One region of the Nocardiopsis sp. EMB25 genome, then DNA from elsewhere that is predicted to be linked to it. Evidence: riboswitches for the same ligand, from Rfam matches in the RefSeq annotation. Region 1 holds a riboswitch; the other holds the start of a gene.
What was found. Region 1 has a riboswitch for cobalamin ahead of KIK06_RS25450 (CoA-acylating methylmalonate-semialdehyde dehydrogenase). Riboswitches for the same ligand answer to the same signal wherever they lie in the genome.

Region 1 (7,365 bases):
TCTGGCCGCGGCCGTCCTGCTCTTCGCCCTCGCGCCGGTCGTCGAACTCCTGATGCCGACGGGTGGCGCGTGGATCCTGGTCTCCCTCGTCCCGCAGACCCTCGCGTTCTTCTGCGTCGGCGTGTGGCTGGCCCGCCGCCCCGAACTCGACCCGGAGCACCCGGGGGAGCCCTCGCGGCTGCCGGTCCGGATGATCTGGACGGGGCTCGCGGGCCAGGTGGTCGGTCTGACCGTCATGTTCGCCTCCGACCTGCTGTTCCCGATGGAGGTGGACGCCGACGGCGTCCCCGTCCACCTCGGGGCCGACGGCCTGCCGGTCACGCACCCGGGTTCGGACGCGCTCGTCTCCCTGGGCGGTTCCCTCTCGGGGATCGGCGGCGCCCTGTTCTACCTGGGGCTGGTCTGGTGGCTGGTCAACCGAGGGCGTGCCGTCTCGCGGGTTCTGGGCGCCCTCGCCCCGCTCGGCCGGATGACGCTGACCGTGTACCTGGGCAGCACCGCCGTGTTCCTGCTGGCCATGTCCCCCTTCGAGGGCGAGGTCACCCTTCTCGGCCAGTACGCCGTCGCCGTCGTCTACTTCGTCCTGACGGCGGTCGGCGCCCACTTCTGGATGGGGCGCTTCCGCCTCGGCCCGCTGGAGTGGGTGTGGCGCTCCCTCACCCACCTCCGTCCGATGCCGATGCGGTGGGACGCCGGCAGGGTTCCGCCAGACGGGTCGAGCCGCGAGCGGGGAACGAGCGTGCATCGGGCCGCGCCGTAGGCGTCGGTTGAGGGTGGTGGCGGGCGAAGACGAGGATGAGGAATCCCCGCCTTCGGGGCGTCCGAACCCGGGCCGAAGCGGAGCGCAGGCCCGCAAGACACCGCTCAACCGCCCGCCACCGAGGGGAGGAGGCGGACGTCCGCCCCGTCGGGGACCGGGGCGTCCAGGCCGCCGATGCCCCGGCACTCGTCCTCGTTGACGAACACGTTCACGTACCGGCGGAGCGCGCCCCGCTCGTCGCGGATCCGCCGGTCCAGCCCCGGATGCCGTGCGGTCAGGGCGTTCAGTACGTCCCGCAGCCCGGTGCCGTCGTCGACCTCGACCGGAACGTGGGCGGCGCCGTCCGCGTCCGCGCGAAGGAGCCCCGGCAGGTGGACCGTCACGCGCATCTCACACCTCCACGGCGCGCACGCACAGGACGTCGGGCAGGTGGGCGGCCACCTGGTGCCAGCGGTCCCCGTCGTCCGTGGCGGCGTAGACGTCACCCGTCCGGGTGCCGAAGTAGAACCCCGGCACGTCCGCCCCGTCCGTGCAGGCCGCGTCGCGCAGGACGATCCCGAAGTAGGGCTCCTGCGGCAGGCCCTCGGTGACCGGCCGCCAGCTGTCACCGCCGTCGTCCGTGCGGTACACGCCCAGGCGGTCGCCGGGCGGCAGGTGCACCTCCTGGCTGATCACCGGGAAGGTGAGCGCGGTTTCCGGACGGCTCGGGTGCGTGACCACGGCGAACCCGAAGTTGGAGGGCAGGCCCTCCTCGATGGACGTCCACCCCTCCCCGGCGGGGTCCGCGCTGCGGTAGACCCCGTGGTGGTTCTGGAGGTAGAGGACCCCGTTCGGTGCCGCCGCGACCTTGTGGACGCACTGGCCGTACTCGGGCTCCTCGTCCGGGAGGAACACGGCCGAGACGCCCTTGTTCGCCGGTGTCCAGGTCGCCCCGGCGTCGCGGGTCTGGTAGACACCGCCGGTGGACATGGCGACGGTCATGGCCTCCGGAGCGCGGTCGCCCGCCCCCAGGAGCCCCGGCAGGATGGTGTGGATCGCGCCGCCGCCCGCACCGGGGAACCAGTCCGCGCGGTGGGGGTGGTCCCAGAGGGGACGCACCAGCCTGAAGCTCAGTCCTGCGTCCGTCGACCGGAAGAGGGCGTGCGGTTCCACACCCGCGTACACCGTGTCGGGCTCGGGCCCGAACGCGAACTGCCAGACGCGGGTGAACGAGGCGTCGGTGTCCTCGGGGAAGGCGATGGGCGCGGTGCCCGGTTCGTGCCACGACGCCCCGTTGTCGTCGCTGTACCAGACACTCGGGCCGAAGTGTGAGCTCTCGGCTCCGGCGAGGATGCGGCCGGAGCGCGGGTCGACGCCGACGGCGTACACCGCGCTCATGCTCGCGTAGTCGGCCGCGTCCAGCCGGTGGGGGCCGGTCACCTCCCATGCGCGCCGATCCTCGCTCTTGGCGGTGAAGAGCCCCTTGCGCGTACCGATGACCAGGAGATACGTCATAACCAACTCCAGGGTGTGATGCAGGTCTCCCACTGTGGCACAGGGGGCCGTCATTCTGGGGGAGGTCGCGTGAACTGTGCGGTGCGCCTATAGTTAGGAAACTTAACTATTTTGTTGGGTGGAGAATTTTGGTCGGCTGACAAAATGGTCGGCCCATCGGTGGCATAACCTGCGTGAGTGGGGAACCACATTCCACGTCGGCTCCGGCCGGTCTCCGGAAGGCGGTTGTCACCCGGCGTCGGTTCTGCAATAAAATTCCGGGCCAACCGGAACATGTGCGTAGGGTCCCCGGCTGAGCCCGACGCCCGTGTCCGCAACCAGATCGGCCAAACGACTTCCCGCTACCCAGGTGCTCACGGAGCGTTTTGGGACCAGAGTACTTATGGTCTCGAGTCTCACGGAGAACCGGGTTCCCACTCGATAGGGTTGCCTCATGCACCACCCCCCGGACACGCTCCACGCCCGTAAACGGCGTAAGGCCCGCGCGTTGATCGTGTCGGCCGCCTTCCAGCTCTTCGACGAGCACGGATTCGACAACGTCACCGTCGCGGCGATCGCCGAACGCGCCGAGGTGGGGCGTACCACCTTCTTCCGGTACTTCGGGGACAAGCAGCAGGTGCTGTTCGCGGACGACGCGGATGAGATCGAGCGCGTGTGTGCCCACGTGCGCGAGAAGGCGTCCGCCTCGGTGGGGGACGACCTCGGTGCCGCGGTCGGACTCCTCCGCGAGGCGGGCGTCCGTCCGCACACCTCCCTGTCGCCCGATCACGCGGCGGTGCTGATGCGGCTGCTGCGTGAGAGCGACGACCTCAAGTCCCGCCACCTCCTGGTGCAGCAGTGCCGGGCCGACAAACTGGCGAACGCGCTCATGGAGGTCGGTGCGACGGAGGCCGTGGCCGTCCTGGCCGCTCACGTCGCCATGGCCTGCGAGCTCACCGCGATGCGCCTGGCGGAGGGGCCGGAGGCCGTTCCCGCCCATCTGGACGAGGCCCACGAGCTCCTCGCGGGGCTGGACCGGTAGCGCCCCCGGTCAGGCGCGCCGACGCGCGTCCGTCCGTCTCCCCGTCCCGGGCCGCCGACTCCGGTTCCACCCAGAACACCCCCTCGACCCGTGTGGCCCGGGTCACACTCCCTGGGCCCTGGATTTACTTGGACGTCCAACTATATGGTGGGCGTCACAGAGCCGCGGTGCAGGGAAGCCGGTGGGAATCCGGCACGGTCCCGCCACTGTGTCCGGGAAGCGCTCGCCCAGACGATGCCACTGGCGTCAGCCGGGAAGGCGGGGAGAGCGCGCTGATCCGGGAGTCAGGATACCGGCCGCGGCTGTCGACAACCGTGTGATCCACGAGGATGGAGCGAGCACGCATGGCACCGGTACGCGCCCACGCGACCCGGCCCGGGCACGGAACGCCGCCCGGGCACGCGATCGGGCACGACCGCTGAACCCGGCGACCCGACACCACGGGCCGCCCGGCCGGCCGCGCACCATCGCGGCCCCGTTCCCCCATGCCCCCGTGCCCCGCTCCGCCTCCAGACGAGAGCTGGTGCGCCATGGTCAGTGAGACCCACGAACCCAACGAGCCCCGCGAACTCACGCACTTCGTGCATGGAAAGCACGTCCCCGGGCGGTCGGGCGCCTTCGGCGACGTCCACGACCCCAACAACGGCACCGTGCAGGCCCGCGTCCCCCTCGCCGACCGGGCCGAGACCGAGGCCGTCATCGCCGACGCCGAGGCCGCCCAGGCCGAGTGGGCCGCCTGGAACCCCCAGCGCCGCGCCCGCGTCCTCCTCCGCTTCCTCCAACTCGTCGACGACGAGCGCGACACCCTCGCCCGCCTCCTGTCCGCCGAACACGGCAAGACCGTCCCCGACGCGCACGGCGACATCCAGCGCGGCCTGGAGGTGGTCGAGTTCGCCGCCGGGATCCCGCACCTGCTCAAGGGCGAGTTCACCGACAACGCCGGGACCGGGATCGACGTCCACTCCCTCCGCCAGCCACTGGGCGTCGTCGCGGGCATCACCCCGTTCAACTTCCCCGCGATGATCCCGCTCTGGAAGGCCGCCCCCTCCCTCGCCTGCGGCAACGCGTTCATCCTCAAGCCCTCCGAGCGCGACCCCTCCGTCCCGCTCCGCCTCGCCGAGCTCTTCCTCGAGGCGGGGCTGCCCCCGGGCGTGCTCAACGTCGTCAACGGCGGCAAGGAGACCGTCGACACCCTGCTCACCGACCCCCGCGTGGCCGCCGTCGGGTTCGTCGGCTCCACCCCCATCGCCGAGTACGTCTACACGACCGCGACCGCGCACGGTAAGCGGGCCCAGTGCTTCGGCGGGGCCAAGAACCACATGATCGTCATGCCCGACGCCGACCTCGACCAGGCCGTGGACGCCCTGCTCGGCGCCGGTTACGGGTCCGCGGGCGAACGCTGCATGGCCGTGTCCGTGGCCGTCCCGGTCGGGCGGGAGACCGCCGACGCCCTGGTCGCCCGCCTCACCGAGCGCATCGGCGCCCTCCGCGTCGGGCCCTCCCACGACCCCGACGCCGACTTCGGCCCGCTCGTCACGCGCGAGGCCCTGGAGCGGGTCGAGCGCTACGTGGACCTGGGCGTCGAGGAGGGCGCGGAACTGGTCATGGACGGGCGCGGGCACACCGTCCCCGGATACGAGGACGGGTTCTTCACCGGCCCCAGCCTCTTCGACCGGGTCACCACCGACATGCGGATCTACCGCGAGGAGATCTTCGGCCCCGTGCTCTCCGTCGTGCGCGCGGACACCTACGAGGAGGCCCTCCGCCTGCCCAGCGAGCACGAGTACGGCAACGGCGTCGCGATCTTCACCCGCGACGGCGACACCGCCCGCGACTTCTCCCAGCGCGTCAACACCGGCATGGTCGGCGTCAACGTGCCGATCCCGGTCCCCGTCGCCTACCACACCTTCGGCGGCTGGAAGCGGTCCGGGTTCGGCGACCTCAACCAGCACGGCCCCGACTCGATCCGGTTCCACACGCGCACCAAGACCGTCACCTCCCGGTGGCCGTCCGGGGCCAAGGAGGGCGCCAGCTTCACGATCCCGGTCATGCGCTAGGCGGCCCCCGTTGAACACACTCACCGAGGACCAGCTCATCCTGGCCGAGACCGCCCGCGACTTCGCCCGCGAGCACCTCGCGCCGCACGCCGTCGAGTGGGACCAGGCCAAGCACTTCCCCGTGGACGTGCTCCGCAAGGCCGCCGAACTCGGACTGGGCGGCGTGTACGTCGGCGAGGGGTCCGGGGGCTCCGGCCTGACCCGCCTCGACGGCGCCATCGTCTTCGAGGCCCTGGCCACCGGCTGCCCGTCCATCGCCGGGTACCTGTCCATCCACAACATGGTCGCCTGGATGGTCGACCGCTACGGCTCCGACGAACAGCGGGCCCGCTGGCTGCCCGACCTCTGCTCCGCCCAGACCCTGGGCAGCTACTGCCTCACCGAACCCGGCGCGGGCTCCGACGCCGCCGCGCTCGGCACGCGCGCCGAGCGCGACGGCGACCACTACGTCATCACCGGCACCAAGCAGTTCATCTCCGGCGCGGGCGCGTCTGAGGTGTACCTGGTCATGGCCCGGACCGGGGACACCGGATCCTCCGGCGTGTCCGCGTTCGTCGTCCACCGCGACGACCCGGGGCTGTCCTTCGGCGCCAACGAGACCAAGATGGGCTGGAACGCCCAACCCACGCGCCAGGTGATCCTGGACGCCGTCCGGGTCCCGGCCGACCGCCGTCTGGGGGAGGAGGGCGACGGCTTCCGGATCGCGATGCACGGCCTCAACGGCGGCCGGCTCGGGATCGCCGCCTGCTCGCTCGGCGGGGGCCGTGCCGCCCTGGAGGCCAGTACCGCCTACCTGGGCGACCGGGAGGCGTTCGGATCACCGCTGATCAACGCCCAGGCGCTGCGGTTCCGGCTCGCCGGGATGGCCACGGAGCTGGAGGCCGCACGGTCCCTGCTGTGGCGGGCCGCCGCGGCTCTGGACGCGGGCGACCCCGAGGCGCAGCAGCTGTGCGCCATGGCCAAGCGGTTCGCCACCGAAGCCGGGTACACCGTCGCCGACGAGGCCCTCCAACTGCACGGGGGGTACGGGTACCTCACCGAGTACGGGATTGAGAAGATCGTCCGCGACCTGCGGGTGCACCGAATCCTGGAAGGAACCAACGAGATCATGAGCCTGATCATCGCTCGCGGACTCACCGGGGCCGCCTGATGTCCGAGACACCCGGAGCCGCCACCACGTCCACCGGAGCCGCCCTGCCCACCCCGCCCGACGCCGAGGTCGTGGCGCGCGTCGAGGGCGGGCTCGGCCGCATCACCCTGAACCGGCCCCGCGCGATCAACGCCCTCAACCACGCCATGGTGCGGGACGTCGAGGCCGCCCTCACCGCCTGGGAGGGCGACGACGCCGTGGCCGCCGTGCTCATCGACGGGGCGGGGGAGCGCGGCCTGTGCGCGGGCGGCGACATCCGCTCCATCCAGGCCAGCGCCAAGGAGGACGGTCACGAGGCCGCCGCCTTCTGGCGCGACGAGTACCTGCTCAACGCGCACATCGCCCGGTTCACCAAGCCGTACGTCGCGCTCATGGACGGCGTCGTCATGGGCGGCGGGGTGGGCGTGTCCGCGCACGGGAGCGTCCGCGTGGTCACCGAGCGCTCCACCGTCGGCATGCCCGAGGCCACGATCGGGTTCGTGCCCGACGTCGGCGGCACCTTCCTGCTGTCCCGGGCCCCCGGGGAGACCGGCACGCACATGGCCCTGACCGCCGCTCCCGTCGGCCCCGGGGACGCCGTGTACACCGGGCTCGCCGACCACTTCGTCCCGTCCGAGCGGCTGGCCGACCTGGCCGACGCGCTCACCAAGGCCGCCTCCGCCGAGGACGTCGCCGACGCCGTCGGCCGGTTCGCCGAGACCGCCCCGGCCGGTGACCTGGCCGGTTCCCGGCACTGGATCGACGCCTGCTACTCCGCCGACACCGCCGAGGAGATCGTCGACCGGCTGCGCTCCCACGGCGACAAGGACGCCGCGCGCGCCGCCGACGTCATCGAGAGCAAGTCGCCCACCTCGGTGAAGGTCGCCCTGGCGGCGCTGCGCCG
Region 2 (7,365 bases), 360 kb from region 1:
CATCTCCCGCACCCTGCGCCGGGAGTGCGACGACCTCATCGAGATCGGCGCCGGTCACCTGCGCCCACACGTCAACCTGCTCACCAGCGGCGGATCCTCCCAGGAGAACGCGGCCAAGACCACGACGCCGTTCGCGAACGGCCGTGCCCGGTCGGCTCCCGAGACCCCCCGCCAGCCGGTCGAGGCCCAGCCCGGGGGCAGCCGGGTCGAGCCCGCCGGGACCACGGGCGGCGGTCTGGAGGGGATCTTCGCGGGAACCGGGCCCCAGCCCGTTCCGCAGGGCAGTGCCATGGAGCAGTTGCGCGCGATGCGGCGGTCCCTCGCCCAGCAGCGCGGCGACCACCTCGCCGGTCCGGCCACGGACACCCGGCAACCGGGCCCGATCGACGCCAACGGCTTCCCCTCGGGCGCCCAGACCCCGATGAACGGCAACGGCGCCTACCCGGGCACGACGCCGTCGCCGACCGGACCCGGCGGGCAGAACGGCCAGGGGGTCTATCCTCCCGGAGACCAACCGGTGCGGGGCGCGGAGCAGAACGGATACGGCCTTTCCGGCAGACCAGCCTCCCCGCAGCCCGGTGCCAACACCCATGCCGCGGCGGGCCCCCAGCCCGCGTTCACGGCCGGCACGGGGCCACAGCAGTCCTTCGCGGGCGGGACGGGGAGCCAGCAGTCCTTCGCGGGCGCGGCCGACGCGCAGCAGCCGTTCGCCGGTGGGACGGGGCCCCAGCAGTCCTTCGCGGGGGGAACCGGGCCGCAGCGCTCCTTCGCCTCCGACAACCCCCAGGGCCACCCGCCGCCGCAGAGAAGCGGGCCGCCGCCCCAGGCGGACCCACGCTTCGGTCCGGGGGACAATGCGGGTTTCGGGGGTGCGAACGACGCAAACCCTACCTATGGGACCAGTACGGAAACTGACGCCGCCCGCCGCGGCGGGGCGGCTCCCGGATACGGGGGTCCGCCACGTACTGGTCCCGAACACGACGAACGCTTCGATCCTCGGGGACACCAGGAACCCGGTTCCAGTCCTGGATATCCCCAGCAGACACGCGCCGCCGCGCATACCGTTGACGATGCGGTGCATGTCGCACGCAAAGAAGGGAACGACTTCGCGGAGTCGATCGCGCGCGAGGCGCCCGCCCTGTGGGTCGAGGCGGTTCTCGCCCGGAGACCCCGGATGCCCTCCGACCTGGAGGCGCGTCTGCTCCAGGGCTCTTCGCTGCCGATCGACCACCTGTTGAGGGACGAGGTCCGGGACGGACTGCGCCAGGGGTTCTGGCAGGCACTGGAGCGCGCCAGGCCCTGATCGGCGCGTGGGAGTGCGAGTAGGGGATGGGGGCGATGCGGTTGACCCACGTGACGACGGCAGATCTCGACCGTATGGAGTTCCACGCCGTCCGGTCGGGTGAGCACGGCCCCGTCGCCGCCCAGTTGCAGGACCTGGCCAACCGTGTGGACGCCGGGAGCGAGATCACCCGCGCCGAACTGTTCGTCCGCGCGGGGGAGCAGTGGGAGATCGCCCAGGAGTACGAGCACGCGTGCGCGGCCTACCAACGGGCGATCGACGACGGCGGCCCGACGGTGATCGACGCGCGTGCCCTGAGCGCGGGCGCCCTGCTGCAACTGGACGAGGCAGACCGGGCCTATGCGCAGCTCAAACGCCTGGAGAACGAGTCGTTGCTGGGGCTGCCCACCCACGTGCACATCGCGGAGGTGCTCTACGCCCACGACGACCTCGGGGGCGCTGAGCGCTGGGCGACCGCCGGGATCCGCGCGCATCTGGACGCCACCGCCTCCCCGTACGTGCGGGACCTGCTGGACGAGCTCCTGAGGATTCGCTTCCGCATCCGCACCGACCTGGGACTGGGGGAGGACGACCTGGACGGCCTGCTGGACGGCGACTGACCCCCGGCGGGCCCGGTCCGGGCGCCGGTCGTCGGCCGGGTCCGGAGCGCGCCCCCGACGTGACCCGCGACGCGGTCGTGAGCTTTCTGACGCGCCTGGTGCGTCACACCCCTCGCGGGCCCCTAGGCTGTGTCCGGTCGCGGTCGCGAACACCCCCGGATCGGTGAGCGAAACCCCCACGAAGCAGATGGATCGACGCGCCCCATACCACGTCTCGGGCGTGCCCTCAGCCATGGTCGCCGCGGCCAGAAAATCGATGACACGCCATCATCTTGCGGTGTTCCAACGCCCCATCCCCTAGATGTAGTATCTCTCCCGCTGGTGGTTCACCCCCCAGGGGTGAGGCAAGAGGGAACCCGGTGTGAATCCGGGGCTGCCCCGCAGCGGTGAGCGGGATCGATCTGCGTCGCACACGAGACTCCCCCGAGTGACCCCCGGGGAGCGACGGTCAGGAGGGCGCCCGTGAGCCCGAGGACCTGCCGCCAGCGCGCACCGACCGTGCGCCGACGACGGGGCTTCGAGAGCGGGCCACCGCGACCCACCGGTCACGTGACCACGCGCACTCAGCGTGTCGGACCACCGGTGTGCCGTGGCCGTGTTTCTCGTGTCCCTCCCCGCCGGGACTCTTCTACCGAGGTTGGAGCCGCTGTATGACCCTTGACGTCGAGGCCGTGCCCGCATCCGTTCGGCCCGAGCCGACCCACGACGGCGCGCCCCCCGCCGCCGTCGACCGGATCGAGCACGTCGTAACCGAGGCCTGCGCGCGGCTCACCGGTGTTTCGGCGGACAAGGTCCTCACCGAGGCGCGCCGCGGGTTCTACCCCGGCATCTCGGACGCCGAGGTGGAGCTCGCCCTGGTCATGGCAGCCCGCAGCTTCGTGGAGGTCGATCCCGACTACTCCTACGTGGCCGCCCGCCTGCTGCTGGACAAGCTCCGCCGCGAGGCCCTCACCTTCATCGCGGGCGCCCCGCAGGCCGCCAGCCAGTCCGAGATGGCCGACCGCTACGCCGCCTACCTGGCCGCCTACGTCGGCCGCGGCATCGACCTCGGCCAGCTCGACCCGGCCCTGGCCACGTTCGACCTGGAGCGCCTGGGGGCCGCCCTGCGCCCCGAGCGGGACGAGAACTTCACCTTCCTCGGCATCCAGACCCTCTACGACCGCTACTTCCTGCACAGCGACGAGGTCCGCTACGAGCTGCCGCAGGCGTTCTTCATGCGCGTCGCCATGGGTCTGGCCCTGAACGAGGACGACCGCGACGCCCGCGCCATCGAGTTCTACGAGCTGCTGTCCTCGTTCGACTTCATGGCCTCCACGCCGACCCTGTTCAACTCGGGGACGGTGCGCGCGCAGCTGTCGTCCTGCTTCCTCACCACCGTCGGCGACGACCTCCACTCGATCTTCCACGGCATCAGCAACAACGCGATGCTGTCCAAGTACTCGGGCGGCCTCGGCAACGACTGGACGCCGGTGCGCGGCCTCGGCTCGCACATCCGCGGCACCAACGGCAAGAGCCAGGGCGTCGTCCCGTTCCTGAAGATCGCCAACGACACCGCCGTCGCGGTCAACCAGGGCGGCAAGCGCAAGGGCGCGGTCTGCGCCTACCTGGAGACCTGGCACATCGACATCGAGGAGTTCCTCGACCTCCGCAAGAACACCGGTGACGAGCGTCGCCGCACCCACGACATGAACACCGCGAACTGGGTTCCGGACCTGTTCATGAAGCGTGTGGAGGAGGGCGGCTCCTGGACGCTGTTCTCGCCGGACGAGGTCACCGACCTGCACGACAAGTACGGGACCGAGTTCGCCGAGGCATACGCCCACTACGAGGCCGAGGCCGAGGCGGGGCGGATCAAGGTCTTCAAGAAGGTCCAGGCCGTCGACCTGTGGCGCCGCATGCTCACCATGCTGTTCGAGACCGGCCACCCGTGGATCACGTTCAAGGACCCGTGCAACCTGCGCTCCCCGCAGCAGCACTCGGGTGTCGTGCACTCGTCCAACCTGTGCACCGAGATCACGCTGAACACCAGCGCCGACGAGGTCGCCGTCTGCAACCTGGGCTCGGTCAACCTGGCCCAGCACACCGGCCCCAACGGCCTGGACGCCGAGCGCCTGCGCCGCACCGTGCGCACCGCCGTGCGGATGCTCGACAACGTCATCGACGTGAACTTCTACACGATCCCCGAGGCGCGCCGCGCGAACATGCGCCACCGTCCGGTGGGTCTGGGCCTCATGGGCTTCCAGGACGCGCTGTTCAAGCTGCGCACCCCGTTCGCCTCCGAGGGCGCCGTCGACTTCGCCGACGAGAGCATGGAGCTGATCAGCTACTACGCCATCGAGGCGTCCATGGAGCTCGCGGCCGAGCGCGGTTCCTACGAGACCTTCGACGGGTCGCTGTGGAGCAAGGGCGTCCTGCCGATCGACTCGCTGCGCGCGCTCGCCGAGGCGCGGGGCGGTGACCTGGACGTCGACCGGGGCGAGACCCTGGACTGGGACTCGCTGCGTGAGCGGGTGCGCGCCACCGGGATGCGCAACTCCAACGTGATGGCGATCGCCCCGACCGCGACCATCGCCAACATCACCGGTGTGGGCCAGTCGATCGAGCCGGTCTACCGGAACCTGTTCGTCAAGTCGAACATGTCCGGCGACTTCACCGTCGTCAACCCGTACCTGGTCCGCGACCTCAAGGAGCGCGGCCTGTGGGACGACGACATGGTCTCGCAGCTGAAGATGCACGACGGCAGCCTGGGCGCCATCGACCGTGTTCCCGCCGACCTCAAGGCCCTGTACGCCACGGCCTTCGAGGTCGACCCGAACTGGCTGGTCGACGCCGGGTCGCGCCGCCAGAAGTGGATCGACCAGGCTCAGTCGCTGAACCTGTACATGGCCGCTCCCAGCGGTCGCAAGCTCGACGCCCTGTACCGTCGGGCGTGGCGCTCGGGTCTGAAGACCACGTACTACCTGCGTTCGCAGAGCGCCACCCACGTGGAGAAGAGCACGCTGAAGGGAACGGACGGGCGCCTCAACGCCGTGTCCGCGACCCCGGCCCCGGCCCCCGCGCCGAGCCCGTCTCCCTCCCCCTCGCCGAGCCCGAGCCCCGCTCCGAGCCCCGCGCCCACCGCCGCCGGTGAGGACGAGTTCGAGATCGTGGACGGCCAGGCCTGCTCCATCGAGGACCCCGAGTGCGAGGCCTGCCAGTAGCGGGCCCCACCCCGTCGGGGAGCCACGAACCGAGGGGCCGTCCGCGCGCGTCGTGGGCGGCCCCGGTTCGGGCCCCGGCCCCAGACATCACGCAACACCAACGTCCGGCCCGGCCGGAGACACGGAAAGCGACCGCAGCATGACCACAGCAGCCGACAACAGTGCCAGCGCGACCAGCGGTCTCGGGGAGATCGAGCGTGACGCCGAGCGCGTCAACGTCGACGACAAGGCGATGATCAACGCCCGCGCCGACGTCAACCAGCTGCTCCCGCTCAAGTACACGTGGGCGTGGGAGAAGTACCTGGCGGGTTGCAACAACCACTGGATGCCGACCGAGGTCGCGATGCAGGCCGACATCGCGCTGTGGAAGTCCAAGGACGGGCTGACCGAGGACGAGCGCCTGATGCTCAAGCGCAACCTCGGCTTCTTCGCCACCGCCGAGTCGCTGGTGGCCAACAACATCGTCCTGGCCGTGTACCGCCAGCTGACCAACCCGGAGTGCCGCCAGTACCTGCTGCGCCAGGCCTTCGAGGAGGCCGTGCACACGCACACCTTCCAGTACATCTGCGAGAGCCTGGGCCTGGACGAGGGCGAGCTCTTCAACATGTACCGGGAGATCCCGTCGATCACGGCCAAGGACGCGTGGGCGCTCAAGTACACGCAGAACCTGGAGGACCCCGACTTCAGGACCGGTACGCCGGAGGCCGACCAGGCGTTCCTGCGGGACCTGGTCGCGTTCTACGTGATCTTCGAGGGCATGTGGTTCTACACGGGCTTCGCGCAGATCCTGTCGCTGGGCCGCCGCAACAAGATGGTCGGCATCGCCGAGCAGTACCAGTACATCCTGCGCGACGAGTCGATCCACCTGAACTTCGGCATCGACGTGATCAACCAGATCAAGATCGAGAACCCGCACCTGTGGACCGAGGAGTTCCAGGCCGAGGTCCGCACGATGCTCGCGGAGGCCTGTGAGCTGGAGGTCGCCTACGGCCGCGAGACCATGCCGCGCGGCGTGCTGGGCCTCAACGCGGAGCTGTGCGAGAAGTACATGCACTTCATCACCGACCGCCGTGCCGAGCAGATCGGTCTGGCGCCCATCTTCGGCGAGACGGAGAACCCGTTCCCGTGGATGTCGGAGATGATGGACCTGCAGAAGGAGAAGAACTTCTTCGAGACTCGCGTGATCGAGTACCAGACCGGCGGCGGCCTGGACTGGGACTGATCCGCACCGACCCGGCCCTCCCTCCCCGTCGGCGGAGGGGGCGGAGGGCCGATGCGAGAGGAGGCCCGGTAGGCGCGACCGGGCCTTCCCCGCCCGACGGGCGGACGCGGGGGTGCCCCCGTCTCTTCGGAGGCGGGGGCACCCTTTCTCGTGTCCGGGTGTGCTGCCGTGGTCCGCGTCAGAGCGGGGGGTTCGCGGCGGCTCGGAGTACGGCCTGGACGCGGCCGATCGGATCGGTGGCCGCGCGGGGCGCGCACACCAGCGCGAGGCCGACCGCGTCCACCGCCGTACCGGGCGTCGGGGGTGCCTCCTCGTGCCGTCTGGGAGGCCCGGGGTCGGGGCCCTCGAAGTTGTCACCCCACGGGTGGTCGTCGATCACGCGCCCTCCCGCTGGCGTCGGGTGAGCAGTGCCCACATGGTGTGGTGGTCACCGGCCACGAGGCGTTCGTGCGGGTTCCCGGGCCCCTTCCAACCGATCGGCCGATGGGCGACGATCACGCTTCCACCGTTTTCGGTGTTCTCGGTGGTGAGGATCCACCGTCCGGCGATCAGGTCGTCCAGGGCTCGCAGCAGGGCCTGGTCGGTGGCGGTCACCGCTCCACCTCCGGGGTGAGCCGCTCCAGTGGGGAGTGCCAGACGAGCGTGTGGGTGTGCGGGCCGGGGCGCGTGGAGCGGGCTACGCGGACCACCGGCCCCACGATGGCGGCGTAGACGGCGCGGCTCTCCAGATCCGGCCCCAGGTAGCGGACGTCGGCTCCGCGCTCGGCGGCCCACCGCTTCAGTTTCGGCACGTCGGGCAGTTCGCGCAGGTCGCAGACGCGGGTGATCCTGTTCGTCACCGGGTCCTCACCACCCACCTGGCGAGGGCGGTCACGGCGGTCTCGGCCACCGACAGCAGGGTGATCTCAGGCTGCCGTGGCTTCTGGGCGTAGGGGCGTACGCGGGTGAGGCGGCGCGGGCGGCGGCGAGGGGGAGTCATGCGCTCACCCCTGTCAGGGCCCGCCAGGTGCGGACTGCGGTGGCCAACTCCTCCAGATCGAC

Region 2: another riboswitch for cobalamin. It lies ahead of KIK06_RS23730 (ribonucleoside-diphosphate reductase subunit alpha); the one in region 1 lies ahead of KIK06_RS25450 (CoA-acylating methylmalonate-semialdehyde dehydrogenase).

What each region holds. Positions count from the first base shown of each region.
Region 1 covers NZ_JAMTDN010000001.1:5,711,673-5,719,037, forward strand. The annotation lists gene KIK06_RS25430 (DUF418 domain-containing protein) at 1-760, shown strand, start outside; gene KIK06_RS25435 (MoaD/ThiS family protein) at 865-1,149, opposite strand; gene KIK06_RS25440 (WD40/YVTN/BNR-like repeat-containing protein) at 1,151-2,254, opposite strand; gene KIK06_RS25445 (TetR/AcrR family transcriptional regulator) at 2,688-3,275, shown strand; cobalamin riboswitch at 3,404-3,590, shown strand; gene KIK06_RS25450 (CoA-acylating methylmalonate-semialdehyde dehydrogenase) at 3,806-5,332, shown strand; gene KIK06_RS25455 (acyl-CoA dehydrogenase family protein) at 5,343-6,482, shown strand; gene KIK06_RS25460 (enoyl-CoA hydratase/isomerase family protein) at 6,482-7,365, shown strand, end outside.
Region 2 covers NZ_JAMTDN010000001.1:5,352,404-5,359,768, forward strand. The annotation lists gene KIK06_RS23720 (NYN domain-containing protein) at 1-1,303, shown strand, start outside; gene KIK06_RS23725 (hypothetical protein) at 1,330-1,902, shown strand; cobalamin riboswitch at 2,208-2,400, shown strand; gene KIK06_RS23730 (ribonucleoside-diphosphate reductase subunit alpha) at 2,553-5,102, shown strand; gene KIK06_RS23735 (ribonucleotide-diphosphate reductase subunit beta) at 5,242-6,324, shown strand; gene KIK06_RS23740 (hypothetical protein) at 6,503-6,703, opposite strand; gene KIK06_RS23745 (hypothetical protein) at 6,700-6,918, opposite strand; gene KIK06_RS23750 (hypothetical protein) at 6,915-7,163, opposite strand; gene KIK06_RS23755 (hypothetical protein) at 7,160-7,303, opposite strand; gene KIK06_RS23760 (hypothetical protein) at 7,300-7,365, opposite strand, start outside.